Regions from separate parts of the Thermoanaerobacter sp. X514 genome, predicted to be linked through region 1. Evidence: predicted binding sites of a transcription regulator. Region 1 holds the regulator's gene; the other holds the start of a gene.
The links. The regulator ArgR, encoded in region 1, controls arginine synthesis, uptake and breakdown. The targets are predictions, from matches to a motif close to ANTGNATAAANATACA.

Region 1 (7,969 bases):
TAGAAGCAAAGGAAATTTTAAAAGTTTCTGATTTGCAACCCTTTATTGTCAATTTGAGATTTGTTAAACCTTTAGATGAAGAGCTAATTTTGGATATCTCAAACAAAGTCAAATTTATTGTTACAGTAGAAGACAATGTCATAGCTGGTGGCGTTGGAAGCGCTATATTAGAACTTTTAAATTCTAACGGAATTTATAAGCCAGTTTTGCGTTTGGGGTTTCCCGATAAATTTATTGAACACGGAGATGTGGAAAACTTGTTTAAAAAATACAATTTAGATGCTGAGTCTATCGCAAATACTATACTACAAAAATATAAGGAAATGAGGTAAATATGGCTTCAAAAAAAGAAAGATTGGATGTTTTGCTTGTTCAAAAAGGTTTTTTCTCCTCAAGAGAAAAAGCAAAAGCTTCTATTATGGCAGGAGAAGTATATGTTGATGGCAAGAAAATTGAAAAAGCTGGAGAGTTTGTCAACATAGATTCTTCAATTGAAATAAAAATTAATTCTTTACCTTATGTAAGTAGGGGTGGGCTAAAGTTACAAAAAGCAATAGAAACTTTTAATATTAATGTGACTGGCAAGATTGCGTTAGATATTGGAGCTTCTACAGGAGGTTTTACTGATTGCCTTTTAAAACATGGTGTTATAAAAGTATATGCTGTAGATGTAGGATACGGGCAATTGGATTGGAGTTTAAGAAATGACCCTCGGGTCATAAACATGGAAAAAACTAATATAAGATTTTTAGAAACATTGCCTGAAACAGTGGACATGGTGACAATAGACGTTTCTTTTATTTCACTTGAACTTGTTATACCTTCTGCAGATAAATTTTTAAAACCAGAGGGAGATTTGATAGCTTTAATAAAACCTCAATTTGAAGCAGGAAGAGAGAAAGTAGGTAAAAAAGGCGTGGTGAGAGACCCGGCTGTTCATAGGGAAGTGATTGAAAAAATTGTGACTTTGTTTCAAAAGTTTAACTACGGTATAATAGGTATTACCTATTCTCCTATAAAAGGGGCAGAAGGCAATATAGAGTATTTAATCTATAGCAAAAAGTGGATCGAAAATCAACACAATATTGATATTACAAAAATTGTAGAAGAGGCATTTAAAAATTTGAACAAATAAAATATTAGCAGGAAAATTTGTTTTTTTGTAGAATATGATAAATGTGGTGAGATTGTAATGAAAAAAGTCGGAGTAATTCCAAATATCAATAAAGATAAAGACTTAGAAGTGACAAAATCTGTAGTAAAATGGCTATTGGAACATGATTCTGAACCATATCTTAATGAAATAGTTGCCTCTAAAATGGGTTATGATGAATATGGTAAAAAATCCACAGATATATATAGTAAATCTGATTTCATAATTGCTTTAGGTGGAGATGGTACTATTTTAAATGTTGCAAGGCTTTGTGCACCTTTTGGGACGCCTATTTTTGCTGTGAATTTAGGTCATCTTGGATTTCTTACAGAAGTAGATATGAATGAGGTGTTTGTTTCTTTAGATAAAATATATAAAGGAGAATATACAGTAGAAAAAAGGATGATGCTAGAGGCAAATGTAGTTAAAAATGATATGGAGATTATTAATTTTAGAGCTTTGAATGACATTGTCATTACAAGAGGAGCTTTTTCAAGAATGGCTCGTATAAATGCCTATGTCAATAATAATTATGTAGATACTTATTTAGCAGATGGAGTAATAATTGCAACTCCTACTGGTTCAACTGCTTATTCACTTTCAGCAGGAGGACCTATTGTATATCCTACAGTAGAAGTTATAATAATAACACCTATCTGTCCTCATACTTTATATTCGAGGTCTATAATAGTTTCACCAGATGATGTAATTAGGTTGGAAATAAGCGAAGAAAATCAAGATTTAATGATAACAACAGATGGGCAACAGGGATATAAACTTGATTATAGAGACATAATTTACATTAAAAAGAGCAATGAATATACCAATCTCATAAGAGTAAAAAATACCAATTTTTTTGACTTGTTGAGGGACAAACTTACAGAAAGATAAAAAGTAAAAAGAGGTGAAGACTAATATGATGAAAATAGCTCGACACGCTAAAATTCTTGAAATAATCTCTGAAAAAGAAATTGAAACACAGGAAGAGTTAGCAGCTGAACTTCAAAAACAAGGTATTGATGTGACTCAAGCGACTGTGTCAAGAGATATAAAAGAATTGAGACTGATAAAAGTTTTAACAGAAGATGGAAAAAGATATAAATACGCCCCGATGGGAAAAGTAGACGGCCATATTACAGATAGACTAATGACTTTATTGTCTGAGTCTATAGTGAGCGTTGATTATGCCGGAAATATCATAGTCATAAAAACGTTATCAGGCACAGCTCCTGCAGCAGCAGAGGCCATTGACACATTAAATTGGAAGAATATAGTAGGCACATTAGCGGGAGATAATACCATTTTTGTTTTAGTGAGAAATGAAGAAGCTCTTCAAGAATTGTTGGAAAAATTCAAAAAGTTAGTCAAGTGATTTCTGGGGGTTTTGCTATGCTTTTAGCACTTAGCATCCAAAACGTTGCACTCATTGACAAGGTAGAATTACAATTCGAAGAAGGATTCAATGTATTAACTGGAGAGACAGGGGCAGGGAAATCTATAGTTATTGATTCGGTTTTGCTGCTTTTAGGTAGTCGAGCCAGTAGAGATATAATACGTACTGGTGAAGAAAAAGCTATCGTAGAAGGAATATTTTTTGTGGATTCCAACAAGGATAAAATTGTAGAAATTTTAGAAGAAGTAGGTTTGAATTTAGAAGAGGATGATACTTTGATAATAAATAGAGAAATTACAAGCAGTGGAAGAAGTTATTGTAGGATAAATGGCAGAATAGTGCCTCTTTCTTTTTTGAGTAAAATAGGTGCTTTCTTGGTAGATATTTTAGGTCAACATGAGCATCAGTTTCTTTTAGACAATACAAAACATCTTTCTATTTTAGATAATTTTGGTGACCAAGAGTTTAAAAGTTTAAAAGAAAGATTTAAGGAGGTGTTAGAAGAATATAGAAAGATACAAAAAGAGATTTCAAGTTTTTTTAAAGATGAAAAAGAAAAGAATGAAATAATTGACCTTTTGAAGTATCAAATTGAAGAGATTGAAAAGGCGAATTTGAGTGTAGAAGAGGAAACACAGTTGTTAGAAAAAAGAAATTTGCTTATGAATTTCGAAAAATTATTTACCGCTATGAATTCTAGTTACAAAATTTTGTATGAAGGTAGTGGAGGCTTTTCTGTTTTAGATAATTTACATGTTGTAATAAAAAATTTAGAAACAGCCCTTTCTATAGATGAAAAGCTAAAAAACTTAAAAGATAAGCTGGAGAATATTCTCTATGAATTAGAGGATTGTGCCTTACAGGTACGGGATTACTTGAATGGCTTAGATTTTAATCAGCAAAGTTTAGAGGAAATAGAAATACGATTAGATCAAATAAATTCCTTGAAAAGAAAATATGGACCTACAATACAGCATATTTTAGAATTTAAAGAAAATAAAAAAAGAGAATTAGAGAATATATTAAATTTTGAAGAAAAGCAACAAGAATTGAAGCTTAAGCAGCAAAAGTTATGGGAAAAAATTTTAGAAGTTGGTGAAGCATTACATCTCAAAAGGAAGCAAATAGCAGATAATATAGAAAAAAATATAAATCAAATTTTAGTTGAACTTAATATGCCAAATGCTTATTTTAAAGTGAATATAGAAAAAATGGAAGAACCTACTGAAACAGGATTTGATAAAATTGAATTTTTAATTTCTACAAATAGAGGAGAACCTTTGAAGCCTTTATCTAAAATTGCTTCTGGTGGCGAGCTTTCGAGAATTATGCTGGCGTTAAAAACTATTCTTGCTTCCGCAGATGGAATTTCCACTTTGATTTTCGACGAAGTTGATACAGGAATAAGCGGGAAAACTGCCCAATTAGTAGCTGAAAAAATGGCATATCTTTCTAAAAAACATCAATTGATTTGTGTTACTCACCTACCTCAAATTGCCTCTATGGCAGATACACATTATCGAATTTCCAAAATTACAAAAAATGAAAGAACTTATATAAATATGGAAAAACTTGACTATCAAGGCAAAATAAATGAATTAGCTCGTATTATGGGAGGATCGCGTGTTACTCAGACTACTTTAGAACATTCAAAAGAATTATTAGATATTGCATCTCAATTTAAAAGCAAAATTTAATATTTTAGTTTAATCTCACTTCCTTTTACTATCGGATAATATATTGACAGTATATAAAGCTTTAAAAAAGGTTAAGTTAATTTTAGATTAAATAAGCAGCAAAAAAGGAAGTGAGAAGATGACAAAAAATACAGTAAAATTGTTACTTTTTATATTCTTAAGCTTTTTTTTAGTATTTGCAAATTATTTTACTCCTATACAAGATATAGCGAAAACTCCCTCAAGTTTTAAATTTTTTCAAGGAGAAAAAGTTAATTATAACTTTAATATACCAATAAAAGTAAGTTTTCAAGCTGATAAAAAAGGTTTTTTAAAAATTAATGATACAGAAGATAAAAATGTTTTAAATTTGAAAGAACCTATTACTATAGAAGCAGTAAACACTGGCACAGTAAATTTGGATTTTAAGCTCTTTGGAATATTTCCTATAAAGCATATCAGTGTTGACATCGTTCCGACCATAAAAGTAGTACCGGGCGGCCAAGCGATAGGGGTTAATTTAAATACCAAGGGAGCATTAGTAGTAGGCTATTCAGATATAATGGGTGAGGACGGTAAAATTTATAGTCCTTATAAGCAAGGAAAAATACAGATAGGAGATATAATATTAGAAGTCAACGGCAAAGAAATAAAGCAAGCAGAAGATATCACTAACATTGCAAATGAATTACAAGGGAAAGCTTTAAAATTAAAAATAAACAGAAAAAATAATATTTTTTATACTACTATTTATCCTATAAAGTCAAAAGAGGATAAACAATACAGAATAGGTCTTTGGGTGAGAGACCACACTGCTGGTATAGGTACTTTAACCTTTTATTATCCTGCTAGTAAGATGTATGGAGCTTTAGGTCATGCTATAACTGATATAGATACTGGTCACATGTTATCAGTAGAAAATGGAGAAATTATGAATTCTCGAATTACTTCTATTGACCATGGAAGAAGAAGTAAACCCGGGGAATTAAAAGGGATTTTTTTAGAAGAAGTTGATACAATAGGTAATATATTAAAAAACACTGAATTTGGAATTTACGGGAATATGTATGAAGACTTTAAGAACGATTTGTATGGAGAAATTCCTATAGCATATCAAAGCCAAATAAAAGAAGGGCCAGCTAAAATATTGGCTACCATTGATAATACAGGTATACAGCAATTTGATATTGAAATTATCAAAAAAGTGTATCAAGAAACTCCTAGCCCTAAAAGTATGATAATTAAAATTGTTGACAAGAATTTATTAAAAAAGACTGGAGGCATAATACAGGGTATGAGTGGTAGTCCTATTATACAAGATGGAAAACTGGTAGGAGCAGTTACTCATGTTTTTGTGAATGACCCTACAAAAGGATATGCTGTTTATGCAGAATGGATGATTAATGAAATGAATACGCTGCTTAATAATAAGCAGGTTTTTACAAATAACTAAAAATTTTTAAGGGAAAAAGAAGGAAATTCAAATATTATGTAGAATAAATATTATATACTAATATTAGCAATGGGAGGTTAAATAATTGGTTAAGAAGATTAGAGTAGGAATAGCAGATGATAACAAAGAGTTTGCTACTATTTTAGCTGAGTATTTATCTACTCAAGAAAATATTGAAGTGGTAGGTGTTGCCAATGATGGCAACCAAGCGATTGAACTCATTAAAAATCAATCGCCAGATTTGTTAATTTTAGATATTATAATGCCCTATTTAGATGGCATTGGTGTTTTGGAAAAGATAAATGAAGAACAATTAAAAAAGCCTAAAATTTTAGTTTTATCTGCAGTAGGCCAAGAAAAAATAACTCAACGGGCTATTGCATTAGGAGCAGATTATTATATTTTAAAACCTTTTGATTTAGCTATGTTGTCAAAAAGGATTTCTGAGCTTATGGAACCAGAATTAAATGTAGTATCAAAGACTGTTTTTCCTGTGGTAAAAGCGAAGAAAAATTATGACCTTGAAGCAATGATTACAGAAATTATTCATGAGGTAGGAGTACCAGCTCATATAAAAGGCTATATGTATCTAAGAGATGCTATTTCTCTTGTTATTAGCAATATGGAATATTTAAATTCTGTAACTAAAATGTTATATCCTAAAATTGCTGAAAAGTACAATACTACTCCTAGCAGAGTAGAAAGAGCTATAAGGCATGCAATAGAAGTTGCGTGGAGCAGGGGCAAAACAGAGGTTTTAAATGAACTTTTTGGATATACTATAAATGACGAAAAAGGTAAACCGACAAATTCTGAATTCATTGCGCTTATTGCTGATAAATTGAGGTTGGGGATGAAAGCAGGGTAAAAGGGGCAGATACCTGCTTTCTCTTTTTTAACCTCCCATTTAAAAATATGATAAACATAAAAGTAGAGCCCAAAATCCTTCTATTTGTTGAGGATTCAACAAGTGGAAGGATTTTTATGTAACTGAATAAAATGACTTTTTTATTTCATGTAAAAATTTTTTATGCTATAATAATAAGCGATGTTACTTTATGGAGGAAGCTTGTATGCAAATAACAGGGACAATTAAAATGGATAAAAGAACTAAAAATTTAGTAAAAAGACTAAATCCTGGAGAAATAGCTATAATTGATCATAGAGATATAGATGAAGTGGCTGCTGAATCCTTAGTTGAAAAAAAAGTTTTGGCAGTCATAAATGCTGATAAGTCTATAAGTGGCAGATATCCTAACATGGGACCTTCTATCTTGTGTGAGGCGGGAATTCCAATTATTGACGATGTAGGAAAAGACATTTTTGTTTTATTGAAAGAAAATGACAAAATAACTATAATAGATAATGAAATATATAAAGACGGTGTGTTTATAAAAAGCGGGAAACTTCTTACAAAAGACGTTATAAACTATAAATTGCAAGAAAGCCGCGAAAACATAGGTGTTGAATTAGATAAATTTATTGAAAATACATTGGAATATGCAAAAAAAGAAAAATATTTTATTCTAGGGGGAGTTGAATTACCCAATATTAAAACTCGTTTTAAAAATAGACATGCTCTTGTAGTCGTTAGAGGAAAGGATTACAAAGAAGATTTATTTACAATAAAACAGTATATCAACGATGTAAAACCGATTTTAATAGGAGTAGATGGAGGGGCAGATGCTCTTTTAGAGTTTGGTCTTATTCCTGACATAGTCATTGGAGATATGGACAGTGTAAGTGATGAGGCTTTAAAAAAGGCTCGGGAAATCGTAGTTCATGCCTATCCCGACGGAAGAGCACCTGGCTTGGAAAGAGTAACAGCATTAGGTCTTAAAGCAGAAATTTTTAAGGCCCCAGGTACAAGTGAAGATATAGCTATGCTTTTGGCTTTTGAAAAAGGTGCTGACTTAATTGTTGCTGTAGGGACCCATTCCAGCATGATTGATTTTCTGGAAAAAGGAAGAAAAGGAATGTCCAGCACTTTTTTAGTGCGATTAAAAGTAGGAGAAAAATTAATCGATGCTAAAGGAGTAAATAAACTGTACAGGGAAACTTTCAAAATTTCTTATATATTTAGCATTATACTAGCAGCATTGATTCCTCTTGGAGTAATAGCGTATTTTTCTCCACCTATGCAGCAGTTATTGAAGCTATTACAACTTAGAATTCGCCTTTTAATCGGATTTTGAGGAGGATTTTTATGAATATAAATATTAAATACTATGTTTTAACAATTGCTTCTATTTTTATTGCTTTAGGAATTGGCATTTTTATAGGTTTTATGTTAG
Region 2 (7,969 bases), 880 kb from region 1:
GTTTTGTTTTGCGCTTCCCCATTTGCAAGTATTATCGCTGTATCATTTGTGCTCATATCTCCATCAACAGAGATCATGTTATAAGTTTTTTCTACTGTTTCCTTAAAAGCCTTGTCTAATGCAACTTTAGTTATACTCGCATCTGTAAGTATAAAAGAAAGCATTGTCGCCATATTCGGATGTATCATGCCTGACCCTTTTGCAAACCCTGTCATTATAACAGTTTTGCCCTCTATCACAAACTTGGCTGTTACGCCCTTTAAAAAAGTATCTGTTGTCATTATAGCTTCAGCCGCTTGGTACCCACCCTCTGTTGAAAGATTTTCTGCCGCAGCCTCAATCCCTTTTAAAACTTTTTCCATAGGAAGAGGTACACCAATCACTCCTGTCGAACATACCAGCACATTTTCTTCATCTATTTTAAGAAGTTGTGACACTTTTTTTGCCATGTTAATAGCATCTTCCAGCCCCTTTTCTCCTGTACAGGCATTGGCATTGCCACTGTTTACAACAATTGCCTGCGCTACTCCTTTTTTTATTCTTTCCATATCAAGAATGACTGGTGCCGCTTTAACTTTATTCGTTGTAAATACAGCCGCTGCATTTGCCACTTTTTCTGAATATATGAGTGCGACATCTTTTTTGCTTTTTTTAATTCCTGCAAAGATACCCGAAGCCAAAAAGCCTTTCGGCAGTTCTATGCTTCCTTCTAAAATCTCCAACTCTTCCATTATCAAATCCTCCAAATCCCTTTTTTTGTTTGTGTTTTTATCTACGGATATATTGGAACTATATCAAGTCCAGTATTTTCATCTATTCCAAACATAATATTCATATTTTGCACTGCCTGGCCTGACGCCCCTTTAACGAGATTATCAATTGCAGACATGACTATTAAAGTATTAGTACGTTTATCAACCTCAAAACCTATGTGACAAAAATTTGACCCATAAACACTTTTTGTTGCGGGGTAATGGCCAGGTTCCAACACTTTTATAAAATACTCTTTTTTATAAAAATCAGCATAAATGTCATAAACAGTATCAACATCTATATCTTTTTTTAATTTGCAATACATGGTACTTAAAATTCCTCTTGTCATGGGAGCAAGGTGAGGTGTAAACACAACAGACACTGTTTCACCAAAAATTTTTGAAAGTTCTTGCTCCATTTCTGGAATATGTCGGTGTTTTGCAACATTATACGCTTTTATGTTTTCATTGCATTCTGCATACATATTGTTTTGGGATGGACTACGACCTGCCCCTGATACGCCTGACTTTGAATCAACAATTATCTTCCCTTCTATTATGCCATTTTTCAAAAGAGGCATAAGCCCTAATATAACGCTTGTAGGATAACATCCAGGATTTCCTACAACCTGAGCCTCTTTTATGTCGTCTCTATAAATTTCAGGGAGTCCATATACTCTTTTAATCCCGTCGTAGCCATCATACTCTCCACTATACCATTCTTTATAGATAGAATAATCGTCAAATCTAAAGTCAGCTCCTAAGTCAATCACTTTTATTCCTTTTTTTACAGCTTCTCTGGCAATTTTTGCAGCATGACCTGAAGGCAAAGCTGTAAATATGACATCACACTCCGACATTGCCCTTTCAAAGTCTACCTCTTCCAACACTTTGTCGCAAAAACCAAGAAGGGATGAATAAACATTCGAAATTGCTATGGTATTATAACTTTGAGAAGAAAGATATTTTATCTCTACTTTTTCGTGTTTTGAAAGTATTCTTATAAGTTCGACTCCTGTATAACCCGTTGCTCCAAATATTCCTACCTTCACCATTTAAAGTGTCTCCCCCTTTTATATCCTCTGCCGTTACTTAATATATATACGCTATAATTTATATTTATGCATATGGTGTTAAAAAAATATTTTTAATGCATAAATACAATATTTAATTTATAATTATACAACTTTTATTTTACATTATACCACCATAAAAAAATTTTTCAAGACTTTTTCATAAAAAAATTTGTGAATAATATAGACATATTTATCACTTAAAATAATTACAAAAACATTGAAGAAGAAAATAAAAAAGAGTAGAGGTTGCCTCCCTTTTGTTTGGTATAATTAAAATGTGTGAAATTCTTTTTAAATGTCTCAAAAGCAGCAAAAATATAAAAAGCGGCCTTGAGCATGGACCGCTTCTTTCTCATTTAATAAAGTTCTATACACACTCTCTTGCCACATTTTTTCAGAATTTGGGCCAGTTCTTCTACTACCTTGAGTTTATCGCTTACGCCTTCCGGCAGGTATGCATTCCGGTGGGCAGGATTAACCGCTCGCCCCACCAGAAATCGGATATGAGTGGAGCGATTGACAAGCAGGTCTGCCAATATTGAAGCTCCGTCCTTCTTTTCCCTCATATCGTCCAAAAAGTGGGGAGAAAAGGAATATATGTTTACAAAATTTCTCAGTATCTCGACACACCTACTTAAAGTTATCAAACCTTCAGTTACGAGGTCTATTCCCTCTATACTACCGACGGGAGGTATCGCCGGGTCGGCATAGTCCCTATTTGTGACTACTTTCCTTCCAGTTTCCCTAGAAACAATATTTGCAGTAGTACCTCCGCAGACCACTTTTTTGCCTTCGCTGTCGATAAGTTTTTTCACAACTTCTGCATCCTTTGACCTATCTTCAGGAGGGCCAACTAGTACCGTGATTAGCTCCGACTTTCTCAAACCTACTCCCAAGACCGTGGTATCATCCCCCGGATTACTGGAATAAAGGTGGCTACACGTTTTGATCAGCTGGTCCACCATTTCCGACACGAAGCATCCACTTCTGTCAAGCCTCTGCAGGTATTCGGCCACATTAGGCCACTGCCATCCCAGGTTCAAGATACCCCCTGCTCCTGCGTGAATAACTCCGTCGCTTACCAGGAATATTTTATCCCCCGGGAAGGCTTCAAACCGGTACTCCAGAATCTTCCTGTCTTCCACCCTCAGTTCCCTGTAAGGTAGCTTAAGAACCTTTCCGTCCCGGATGTAAATCACAGGTGGATTATCAAATTCAAAAAGCCTTCCTTTTCCATCATCGTTAATCTCGAGAATGGAAAAGGTGGAGTAAGCAAGCTGCCGGACGCGGCACACAGGAAGAGTATTAATCAGGGTCCTGACCACTTCTTCTATGGAAGCCCTGTTTTTTATCATAGTAGAAGCAATCCTTACGGTAAGAGTGGAAAGTATACTAGCCTTTACCCCGCTCCCCAGGCCATCGGCCATTACGGCAATTATGCCGTCTTCGGATTGCACAACCTCAACGCTGTCCCCACACAGCTCTTCTCCTTTTTTGGTAAGGCTTTTGGTGAACACTTCAGCAAAGACCTTCATTTTCTTCCCTTCCTTTAACCAGTTCTATAAGCTTAAGGAGCAGCATCTTGCTCTCCGCCGTCGTCTCTCCCAGCAGTCCTGCTATTTCCTGGGCCACGCGCATCTGCCTGTTTATTACTTCCTGGGCCTTCTCCAGGGTCTCCTCCCTAACCCTTTCCAGTTCCATCCTCTGCTTTTCCTGTTCGGTAATATCCTGAATAATCGCCAGTACCAGGTCCTCTTCCTCGATATAGCATATAGTCTGGAGGGTAGTTAAAAAATTCCGGGGATAGTTCACCTTTTTATCCTGCAGGTTAGTTTTATTGGCCAGTACCCAGGCAAAATCCCTGTCGTCGATGACGGTGGAAAGGGGCTTCCCCTGGACCTGTTCCTTTTCAACACCGAACATTTTTTCCGCCGCTCTGTTTATTTCCTTTATATTCAAATTACTGTCTACCAAAATGATGCCGTTCGGGGTGTGGTCTATGATCAGGTTGGCCAGAGATTCGGCCCTGGACCTCATGTAGGGGATACACATGTCCGGCTCCGCCATTCCCCGGTAGACGGCCTCGGCTTTTTTGCGGCAGGAAGGATATCCGCATGCCCCGCAGTTCAGTTCCTTTTCTGGAGTCGTTTTGCCTATTGAAGCCAGTATTTCTCTTATCTCTGATTCGGTTGGCCTAGGCGCTTTAAAGGCCTTCGGCTCGAAAGACCTCCTGAGGTCAATACCCGCCGCAGAAGCCTTTATATCCTCATATCCCTGCTGCTGTTGATTATTTTCTATAAATGAAAGCAACCTTTCCCTTCTTTCATAAAGGGAACTGTCACACGGCATCGAGGGCCCATTGATACAGCCGCCCCTGCACGCCATCATCTCAAAGAGCCGGCCGCTTACGCTTCCGCGCTCCAGGGCATCTAAAAGTTCCATGCAGTCCTCCATGCCGTCTACGACTACGACCTCTCGGGACAAAAGGTCATCCTCCATTGAAGAAGTCTTTAAAAGCCCCCCTGGCAAGGGATAACTCCTAGCAATAAAAGGTTCTAATACATTTTCTCGCTCTCCAAAGTCTACTCCAGCTACCGCGGAAGCTTTCTCATCTATCCAATCGGCCAATTCTTGAAAAGTTAGTACTGCATCTACGTTCCCTAAAACGCTTCTATCTAGGGCTTCAGCTTTTTTGGCAATGCAGGGACCTATAAAAACAACTTTAATGTCCAACCCATATCTTTGCTTCAATGACCTTGCATGAGCAACCATCGGGGAAACCACCGGAGCTAGATTCCTTATAAGTCCTGGATAATATTTCTCTACCAGATTTTTTACAACCGGGCAAGCCGTGGTTATAATGGGACCCTTCTGCCCCTTTTTGATCAAATGCTGGTACTCCATAGATACCATTTCAGCTCCCACCGCTGTTTCCTCAGCTCCATAAAACCCTAGGGCCTTCAGTATGGAAAACATCTCCTGAGGAGAAGTTACGTCAAAGACAGCAGGGTAAGAAGGAGCTATGGAGGCTACAACCTTTTCACCGGCATTTATGAATTCTTTTACTGCATGTAGGTCGTTCCGTATTTTCTTGGCATTCTGGGGGCATTCGATGACACACCTTCCACAGTATATACATAAGCTATCCACAACTTCCGCCTGACCGCCGACTACTTTTATAGCTTTGACAGGACAATGCCTAACGCACCGGTAGCAATTTTTGCAGTTTGCCTTAGATACACTGATTACATCCAAAATCAATCCTCCTCCCATTTACTATTTTTTATAGCTTCTAAATCCTCGCCACCTCCGGCGCGTCACAGAAGTGAAATATTTATCGGCAACCTTAATCATTACTCCTTTGACACACCCTCATATCCAATTATAAAATCTTTACTTTTGTGTTTTTTGCAATAATTAAATACATAAAGATGAAAACCCCACTTTTTGTATTGGCTAAAAGTGGGGTTTTTTTAAATTGTTGAACCTTTTGGCACTTTGTATCAGAATAGCCTTTGGCTATGGGTTAAGAGATTGGGTTAAGAGATTCTTCATAAATCTTGGCAATAACAGTTTCAGTGGCTTCCACTGGTGCAATAGAAAGTAATCCATCGAGAGAAGGTGTCGTTTTAGCAAGCTTTACTAGGGTTGGAACATCATCTTTTGTAAATCCAAAGTCTGAAAGTTTTTGAGTACATCCTACATTGAAGAGCCATTCTTCGACTTTTTTAGCTACATATTCTGCTTCAGCAGGCAGTCCTTTTAGTCCAGGCACGATAGGGCTGTATATGTCAGCTAACACCTCTGCAACAGCAGGATAAATAGTCTTTACCACTGCAGGCAGTATAGCACCAAGCCCAAGACCGTGGGCAATCTCAGGTTTTACTGCACTTAGTGGGTGCTCCAGTGCATGAGTAAGGTGCAAGAGACCATTGTCAAAAGAAATACCAGCTATAGCAGAAGCATAAAGCAAATAATATCTAGCCACAAGGTTTTCAGGGTCATTTACAGCAACAGGGAGGTAACGAACTATCAACCTCACTGCCTCTTTCGCCAATAGAATACTGTAAGGTGATGTCACAAGAGTAGTGGCAGCTTCGGTAACGTGATTTAAAGCATCTATAGTAACAGCTATTGTCTGTTTTTTATCAAGCTTTATCATGAGAGCAGGATCATCTATAGCATACATAGGATAGAGGCACTCATAAGCTATTGCAGGCTTATAATTTTTTTCTGGAATTGTAGCTACTGCAAATCGGTCTACTTCCGTACCAGTACCATGAGTAAGATTTATAGCTATAATAGGAGCAGCTTTTTCGGGCGTGAATTTCAGTTCATAAAGTTCTCTTGCATTTTTATCAGTATATTCTAACAGTACAGCCACACTTTTTGCAGTATCTATAGGGCTTCCACCACCAATGCCAATAACAGCCTTCGCCCCAGTTTCCCGGCCGAATTTGGCCGCTTCATCGACCATATCAACAGTAGGATTAGGTCCGACCTTGTCATAAAGTGAATATTTAAAGCCGAGTGTATTTAGAGCCGGTTCTATCACATCCCAAGCTCCACTAACTTTGTATGAATTCTTTCCGGTTACAAAAATGACATTATCGATACCCTTATGTTTTAGAACTTCTAGAATGTCTTCTATCTTCTTTATACTACCTATTCCAAAATAAGTTGTATTCTTGCACCGAAGTTCAAAAATCTTGGTGGGATTTATTTTAGTTTCCCACATTTTAATTACCTCCTTGTAAAATTTATATCAATCTAATTATAGCATTTTGTTAAAAAATAATCAATATTAAACTTTTGATTTATTTTTAGAGTCAAGAAAAAATTTCAATTGAAATTAGGAGCATTTTTTGCTTGACAAATACATACTGCAAATTGCGTATGATGTTTTCTAGATTTTGAAAAATAGACAACCCCTTTCTGTGATTTTGTTTTTTACAAATGCTATTTTATCACAAGAGTTTTCTCTAGTTCTTTTTTACTTAAAAAATCCTACGAAATTTTAAACTATGTCCGAATAAATTATTGATAAATTTTTAACTATGTGCTATTATATTATTGTAAAAAATTTAACAATCGCCGCGTAAGCTAGTTTTCACATTAATGACTTACCCAGTATTTTAGGAGGTGTTTTAATAATGAAAGGTTTTGCAATGCTCAGTATCGGTAAAGTCGGCTGGATTGAAAAAGAAAAGCCTACTCCAGGCCCATTTGATGCTATTGTAAGACCTCTAGCTGTGGCCCCTTGCACTTCGGACATTCATACCGTTTTTGAAGGCGCCATTGGCGAAAGACATAACATGATACTCGGTCACGAAGCTATAGGTGAAGTAGTTGAAGTAGGTAGTGAGGTAAAAGATTTTAAACCTGGTGATCGCGTTGTTGTACCAGCTATCACCCCTGATTGGCGGACCTCTGAAGTACAAAGAGGATATCACCAGCACTCCGGTGGAATGCTGGCAGGCTGGAAATTTTCGAATGTAAAAGATGGTGTTTTTGGTGAATTTTTTCATGTGAATGATGCTGACATGAATTTAGCACATCTGCCTAAAGAAATTCCATTGGAAGCTGCAGCTATGATTCCCGATATGATGACCACTGGTTTTCACGGAGCCGAACTGGCAGATATAGAATTAGGTGCGACGGTAGCAGTTTTGGGTATTGGCCCAGTAGGCCTTATGGCAGTCGCTGGTGCCAAATTGCGTGGAGCCGGAAGAATTATTGCCGTAGGCAGTAGACCAGTTTGTGTAGATGCTGCAAGATACTATGGAGCTACTGATATTGTAAACTATAAAAATGGTCCTATCGAAAGTCAGATTATGAATTTAACTAAAGGCAAAGGTGTCGATGCTGCCATCATCGCTGGAGGAAATGCTGACATTATGGCTACAGCAGTTAAGATTGTTAAACCTGGTGGCACCATCGCTAATGTAAATTATTTTGGCGAAGGAGAGGTTTTGCCTGTTCCTCGTCTGGAATGGGGTTGCGGCATGGCTCATAAAACTATAAAAGGCGGGCTATGCCCCGGTGGACGTCTAAGAATGGAAAGACTGATTGACCTTGTTTTTTATAAGCGTGTCGATCCTTCTAAACTCGTCACTCATGTTTTCCAAGGATTTGATAATA

Region 2: the regulator ArgR is predicted to act here: its motif matches at 1,865-1,880, upstream of argC (N-acetyl-gamma-glutamyl-phosphate reductase).

Annotation. Positions count from the first base shown of each region.
Region 1 covers NC_010320.1:1,563,986-1,571,954, forward strand. Annotated here, with positions in the region: gene dxs (1-deoxy-D-xylulose-5-phosphate synthase) at 1-332, shown strand, start outside; gene TETH514_RS07770 (TlyA family RNA methyltransferase) at 335-1,135, shown strand; gene TETH514_RS07775 (NAD(+)/NADH kinase) at 1,193-2,044, shown strand; gene TETH514_RS07780 (arginine repressor) at 2,073-2,525, shown strand; gene recN (DNA repair protein RecN) at 2,543-4,243, shown strand; gene spoIVB (SpoIVB peptidase) at 4,362-5,675, shown strand; gene spo0A (sporulation transcription factor Spo0A) at 5,761-6,543, shown strand; gene steA (putative cytokinetic ring protein SteA) at 6,749-7,870, shown strand; gene TETH514_RS07805 (copper transporter) at 7,882-7,969, shown strand, end outside.
Region 2 covers NC_010320.1:680,251-688,219, reverse strand. Annotated here, with positions in the region: gene argJ (bifunctional glutamate N-acetyltransferase/amino-acid acetyltransferase ArgJ) at 1-731, opposite strand, end outside; gene argC (N-acetyl-gamma-glutamyl-phosphate reductase) at 773-1,807, opposite strand; gene TETH514_RS03335 (PP2C family protein-serine/threonine phosphatase) at 2,185-3,363, opposite strand; gene TETH514_RS03330 ([Fe-Fe] hydrogenase large subunit C-terminal domain-containing protein) at 3,347-5,083, opposite strand; gene TETH514_RS03325 (iron-containing alcohol dehydrogenase) at 5,355-6,566, opposite strand; gene TETH514_RS03320 (NADP-dependent isopropanol dehydrogenase) at 6,982-7,969, shown strand, end outside.